Regions from separate parts of the Sporomusa sphaeroides DSM 2875 genome, predicted to be linked through region 2. Evidence: riboswitches for the same ligand, from Rfam matches in the RefSeq annotation. Region 2 holds a riboswitch; the other holds the start of a gene.
What was found. A riboswitch is a leader RNA that binds a small molecule or an ion and turns the genes downstream of it on or off. The one in region 2 is predicted to bind FMN.

Region 1 (3,489 bases), 1.5 Mb from region 2:
GGTATTAATGCTGCTAAGCGGGATATTAACCTATGAAGCTCATCTTACGGCAGAGGCGCTGCGGCCGCGATGATCTCTGTGCTGCTTCTTGCTTCGGGGTGACATTATGAGAAAACAAATTTACAGCAAATTTATTTTTCTAACAGTATGGCAATAGTAAAATTATCTTCCTGATAAGGGTTGCCCGTAACATCACCAAATACTTTGCATACCTTAAAGCCTGCGTCATTTGCCTCCTTAATCAACGTTTCTTTTGTAAAATAACTATTCCACAAATAGTAAGTGGCTGTCTCTCTACTAGAAATAATAGAAATTTGCTCCAATGTAACATTGTTAGAATATTTATAGCACCCATTTAATACAACGTATTTATCTTCGCGCCAAAAACCGCCGTTATGGCAAATTTCCCATGTTTTCTTTTCTTGAAAATGGTTGTACTTAGCTGCTGAAAATACATCCAGCAAGAACTTCCCACCAGGTCGTAGATGATTAAATACCTTTTGCATAACAATTTGTCTGTCCGTTGTTGACAATGCGCCATAATCGCAATATATCATTATTGTAAAATCAAAAAGCTTATTCAAATCCATATCCAAATAGTTTTGATAAAGATATGTAATGTCTAAACCCTGCTCAAGTGACGAGTTTTGCGCATAGTCTATTGACCGCTTTGAAAAATCAATCCCGGTTACTTGATAGCCCACTGTTGCTAACCTTTCAGCATATATGCCAGGACCGCAGCCCATGTCAAGCAGTAACGGGAAATTTGAGGGTGGTACAATTTCTTTTATCCACGCAGTTGATTTTTCTATAAACGTTAATTTTCTGCTTGCGCCTTCAAATTCTGGGTCGAGGTGAGCTTTGAGCATTTGTTTGGAAATGTGCTCATCATTCCAAAATGCAACTTCTGATTTGGTGTAAAGAGGGGGTTTTTCTAAAACCCTGCTAATGCTGTTGAACATAATTGGTTTCTCCTTTAATTGGGCAAAATAAAAAGCCGTAGATTTTATTCTACGGCTCATCTCCTAAGGTGAAGAAAAGTTAAGAGTAAAAATAAAATCAAACATCAGGTACAAAAACTAAACTGTCAAAGCAGTTAGTTCTTAACCTATAGAATTGATTTTATCTACTCTTTTCCAGTCATACTTATGCTACTGATTTTATGACATCTGGTACGCCGGATGTTCATCACCTGCTCATTACATTTTATAAATTAACATTACAGTACATAGCGGCTTCTGTCAACTACAATCCATGAGAAGCATGGGGACGTTCATTTTGCTTCTTGTTAGTGAAACATGTCAAAAGAATAGTTAGGTACCTAATGAAAAAAGAATAAGAAAAAGTTGACAAAAATAGATGTGCAAGTATACTTGGGTATAGCGACTTATTCTCAGGGCGGGGCGTAATTCCCCACCGGCGGTGTATCAGGATACTGATGAGCCCGCGAGCGCTCTTTACATATAAAGAGGACAGCAGAACTGGTAAAAGCCAGTGCCGACGGTATAGTCCGGATGAAAGAGGATAGGCAGTCAACTAGTTTTCTCATGAATAAAATCTGCAATTTAGCATAGATGGGAGCCGTTGTCTGTCTGGTATGCCCTGATTCAGGTAAGTCCGACTAGAAATTAGGAGGAGATACTGTGAATCAAAATTTGTTAGCTCAATTTGGTGATGAATTTGAAAGGGTAGAGGCTGCGCTTGATGCCTTGCGCAGCGGGCGAGGGGTTTTAGTTACCGATGATGAAGACCGGGAAAATGAAGGGGATATCTTTTTTGCCGCCGAGTCTTTGACGAATGAGCAAATGGCCTTGCTAATCCGTGAAGGCAGCGGGATTGTGTGTTTGTGTTTACCGGAAGAAAGAGTTCAGGCCTTGAATTTGCCGATGATGGTGGAAGTGAACACAAGCAGCTTTGAAACTCCATTTACTGTCTCCATTGAAGCGGCAAACGGAGTTACTACCGGTGTTTCCGCTGCAGACCGTGTAACTACTGTAAAAGCAGCGATTACTGACCCTGTAAGACCTGAGGCGCTACGGCGTCCCGGACATATTTTCCCCTTGCGAGCCAAGCGCGGAGGTGTACTGGAAAGGGCGGGTCACACAGAGGCTAACGTAGATTTGATGAGAATGGCCGGTTTAAAACCTTACGGTGTATTATGTGAACTAACAAATGCCGATGGTACAATGGCAAGGCTGCCTGAAATCGTGGCGTTTGCCGGAAAAACCAATATGCCTGTAGTTGCGATAAGCGATATTATTGCTTATCAAAGCAAACGGCATACTGGCTGATTTCAGTAGGGAAGATTTATTTATAGATTAAGGGACATGTTGCTGACATGTCTCTTTTATTTTTTCTGAAGGCCCGCTCCGCATCCTTGTGGGCGCATATTCCGCTTCGCCTTCTTGGGGCTGTTTCCTTGCCTTGGCAGGTATATCTTTTATAATGACCAAGCCATATTTTGCTTTTGAATCATAACCATATTACGATATAAGCCGTCTTGTTTTAGCAAAGCATCGGGTTGGCCTTGCTGGGCGACATAGCCGTCAGACAGAACAACGATCTTGTCGGCATTGGCGATGGTTCTCATACGATGGGCAATGATCAAAACCGTTTTATTTTTAATGAGCTCTGCCAAAGCCGCCTGAATCTTTGTTTCATTTTCCACGTCCAACGAAGCGGTGGCTTCATCCAATAAGATGATGGGCGCATCTTTGAGAATTGCCCTGGCGATAGAAATACGCTGGCGTTCGCCGCCTGACAGTACGGAACCATTCTCGCCAATGACCGTATGATACCCCAGCGGCAGACGGGATACAAACTCATCACACATCGCCAGCCTTGCTGCTGCTGCTACTTCTTCATCCGTTGCATCACGTTTTCCCAGGCGGATGTTTTCCATGACAGTGTCATTAAATAAGGTGACATCCTGAAAGACAATCGCATAATGTTTCAGCAAAGCCTCCGGCTCGATTGTCGTTATATCCCGGCCGCCAAGCCTAACCGTACCGGAAGTTGCATCCCAGAAACGTGCCGCCAGTTTGGCAGCAGTACTCTTGCCGCCGCCGGAGGGACCTATCAGAGCTGTCACTTCGCCTTGTTTGGCAATGAAGGAAACATCCTTTAAAACCGGCTCAGCGGTGTTGTAGGCAAATGAAACATGGTCAAATTCGATGTCATAGCCATTCAATCGATAATCTTTTTCACCACATTGCACAGGTTGTGCTGCCATTTCCTGCATTCTGGCAATAGGAATTTCCGCCATAAAAATTTCAGCGACATTTGCCAATGTTTCGGACAAAGGATTGTACAATCTTGACGCCGTAATCAAAAAAATCAGGTATGTCAGCAAATCGGTTTTTCCTGTAATTAATAATTCACTTCCTACCAATATTACCGAAGCCAGGCCAAGCCTGAGCACCGCCTGTGCACCGGTCACAAAAGCGCCCAGGGTCAGTTCTGAATGAATATGCGCCTGTTCGGCGGCAT
Region 2 (3,489 bases):
GGTTGACAGTGTCACCCGGCTTGAGTCCTGCCAGAGCAGTGCGGTCGACGGTTTCTGGCATGACATCGGCGGTAAACCAATCACGGCTGAAATCGACAACTGTCAGGCAGGTGCCGTTCACCGCAATACTGTCACCCAGCTTAACATCTTCCAGGACTTTGTGCCCGGAAACCGTCAGGCGGACTGATTTAGCACCTCTGGCAATATTTTTAACTTTCCCCAATTCTTCCACAAGTCCGGTAAACATCTCGTCCCTCCCGTCCGGTTATATAGCCGCTTAGTAATAAATCGGCACCTATTGACCGGGTCGCAATATCTTCAAGCATAATGCACTGGTCCACAGCGTCTGCGCCCGTACCACCCACCGGAGTTGGCGCTGTTTTGCCGCCAATTATTTTAGGAGCGATAAAGCAGTGTACTTTATCAATAAGATTGGCAGCCAAAACCGACGCATTAATGGTTGCGCCGCCTTCCACCAGGATACTGGTAATACGGCGTTCTGCCAGCAGCTTAAAAAGCTGCTGTAAATTAACGCCCTGCGGTGTTTTTTCCAGCAGGAGCACCTCTACCCCCCGGCTGCGCAGCGCAGCTACCCGCTCTGCCGGCGCTTGGGCGCTGGCGGCAATAATGGTAGCTGCTTGTCTGTCTGTCACTACTTTAGCGGTTAGTGGCGTACATGCCATACTGTCCACAATAATCCTTACCGGATTTTTGCCGTTTTCCGGCAAGCGGGTGGTTAACTCCGGGTTATCGGCCAGCACAGTGCCAATACCTACCAGTATTCCATCATGGGTGTCCCTGAGTGTATGAACATATTCCCTGGCTGCTGCACCGGTTATCCATTTGGAATGACCAGTGTGAGCAGCAATTTTGCCATCAAGCGACATGGCGGTTTTGAGAACACCAAAAGGCATTCCCGTAGATACCCATTTGATAAATACTTCATTAAGCCTGGCTGCTTCGGCGGCAAGTACGCCTTCAATCACTTCAATCCCGGCTGCTCTGAGGCGTTTAAGGCCGTTGCCGGCTACCAGCGGGTTTGGGTCAGTCATAGCGACGACTACTTTCTTAACTGCCGCTTGAATTAACGCATCGGCGCAAGGACCGGTGCGTCCATGATGCGAACACGGTTCAAGTGTTACATATACTGTTGCCTCTTTGGCCAGTTCGCCAGCCTGGGACAAAGCATGAATTTCCGCATGGGGTGTACCGGCCTGACGATGCCAGCCTTGACCGACGATCCGGCCGTCTTTTACAATAACGGCGCCTACCAGTGGATTGGGGCTGGTTCTGCCTGCCGCATACTGTGCAATAGTCAATGCTTGACGCATATAATATTGATCCATAGAAGCCCTCCAGTACATAAAAAAACTGTTGATACGCTTTGGGGCTATCAACAGTTTATATCGGCAAATTGAAAATGCCGATTGGCTTAAATTACGCCTTTTACCATCCAGACTATACTGTCGGCTCCGGAATTTCACCGAATCAGCCGTAAAACGGCTCGCGGGCTATACCGCCGGTCAGGAATTAAAAGATTTCTCTTTTTCACCTTGCCCCAAAGGCTCATTATACAGTTGTGACCATAATGACTCTAGTGCTGCATCCGGTGATAACATGAAGTATATCACCGGCCTTTTTGCCGCCAGACTTTGTTGTCGTCGCCTTACATATGTCCGATATGTGCGGCTCCTCCGCCGCGCCTGACAACAAAAATTCTCGGAGCTATACTCCATAACATCACCGGATACAACACTAGCTCCTATAATATGTTACCATTAAACGACAATATAATCAAGTCCCGCGAATGGCATTAATTGCTTGCGGTATGTCGGGTGCGCCGTAAACCGCAGAACCGGCAACCAGAATGTTGGCACCGGCAGCTATTACCTGGCGGGCGGTAGCGGCATTGATACCACCGTCAACTTCAATATCGACGATAAGATTTCGTTCATCAAGCATACTTTTTAACCGGGCGATTTTATCCACTGCGCTGGGTATGAACTTTTGTCCGCCAAATCCGGGATTAACACTCATAATCAGCAGCATATCGACATCGGCAAGCACTTCTTCCACTGCCGACAAGGGTGTTGACGGATTTAGTGAAACGCCTGCCTTTTTTCCCAGTTCTTTAATGGTTTGAATCAGCCGGTGCAAATGGGGGGCTGTTTCGGCGTGAACGGTAATAATATCGGCCCCTGCTCTGGCGAATGGCTCAATCAGGTCTTGCGGATTATTAACCATTAAGTGAACATCAAACGGTAATGGGGTAACTTTGCGAATGGCAGCAACAACTGGTGCCCCAAAAGTCAGATTGGGAACAAAATGCCCATCCATTACATCAATGTGTACCCAGTCGGCACCTGCCTGCTCAATTTTAATTATTTCATCAGCCAACCGGGAAAAATCGGCCGATAGTATGGATGGAGCAATCTTGATTGTCTTCGTCATTTAGTATCCCTTCTTGTTTTCTCTAATTTCAGTCAGTATCTCAAGATAGGACTGATAGCGGTCTGCATGAATTCTTCCGTCTGCTGCCGCTTGCTTAACAGCACACTGCGGCTCTTTGTAATGGAGACAGGTATTGAATTTACATGCTGGAGCAACTGCTGCGATTTCAGGAAAATAATCCATGAGATGGGCTGCTTCCATGTCATTAAACTCTGTAAAGCTAAACCCCGGAGTATCTACGACAAAACCTCCGCCTGCCAGCGGCAGCAGCTCGGCAAACCGGGTAGTATGTTTACCACGGCCGATTTTGTGACTGACTTCGCCGGTAGTTAGCTCAAGACCTGGCTGGATAGCGTTAAGCAGCGTTGATTTGCCTGCTCCTGAAGGACCGGCAAAGACGGAAATCTTATTGTAAAGAAGTGAGCGCAGCGTATCAATACCTGTACCCGCTTTGGCAGCGGCGGTGAGTACTTTATAACCAATTTGCTCATAGCGTCCGGCAAGTTGTGACACAGCATCAAGATCAGCTAAATCGGTCTTATTGATGCAGATAATTATGTCCAGCTCCGAATACTCGGCAACAACTAAAAATCTGTCAACTAAAGCTGGATTAATATCAGGATTAACGGCCGCAAAAGTCAATACCACCTGATCGATATTGGCAACCAGCGGGCGTTTTAAGATACTGCGCCGGGGTAAAATTTCCTCAATAACGCCCTTGTCCGGTCCGGTCATGGTATAGGTTACTTCATCACCTACTGTGAGCGAAAACCGTTCTTTCTTAAACCGGCCGCGCAGATTGCAACTGACAATTTTGCTGCCTGATTGTATATAGTAGTAACTGTTATAGGCTTTTACTACAATACCGTTGAGCACATGAGGCCTCCTAATTCAGCGAATTCAGGCGTGTGCGGAAACACGCTATATTGTTTGCTCTTGCAGCAGCTTTTCGTTAATATACACCTGAACACGCACCTGGCCGATGCCTTCAACTGTTTTTTCCACTCGCGCACCAGGTTTGTGCGCGCCTTCATAAAC

Region 1: another riboswitch for FMN. It lies ahead of ribB (3,4-dihydroxy-2-butanone-4-phosphate synthase); the one in region 2 lies ahead of ribD (bifunctional diaminohydroxyphosphoribosylaminopyrimidine deaminase/5-amino-6-(5-phosphoribosylamino)uracil reductase RibD).

What each region holds. Positions count from the first base shown of each region.
Region 1 covers NZ_CP146991.1:3,822,431-3,825,919, reverse strand. Annotated here, with positions in the region: gene SPSPH_RS17780 (site-2 protease family protein) at 1-73, shown strand, start outside; gene SPSPH_RS17775 (class I SAM-dependent methyltransferase) at 132-962, opposite strand; FMN riboswitch at 1,386-1,530, shown strand; gene ribB (3,4-dihydroxy-2-butanone-4-phosphate synthase) at 1,644-2,291, shown strand; gene SPSPH_RS17765 (ABC transporter ATP-binding protein) at 2,441-3,489, opposite strand, start outside.
Region 2 covers NZ_CP146991.1:2,287,764-2,291,252, forward strand. Annotated here, with positions in the region: gene SPSPH_RS10695 (riboflavin synthase) at 1-247, opposite strand, end outside; gene ribD (bifunctional diaminohydroxyphosphoribosylaminopyrimidine deaminase/5-amino-6-(5-phosphoribosylamino)uracil reductase RibD) at 210-1,346, opposite strand; FMN riboswitch at 1,438-1,570, opposite strand; gene rpe (ribulose-phosphate 3-epimerase) at 1,795-2,451, opposite strand; gene rsgA (ribosome small subunit-dependent GTPase A) at 2,452-3,327, opposite strand; gene pknB (Stk1 family PASTA domain-containing Ser/Thr kinase) at 3,373-3,489, opposite strand, start outside.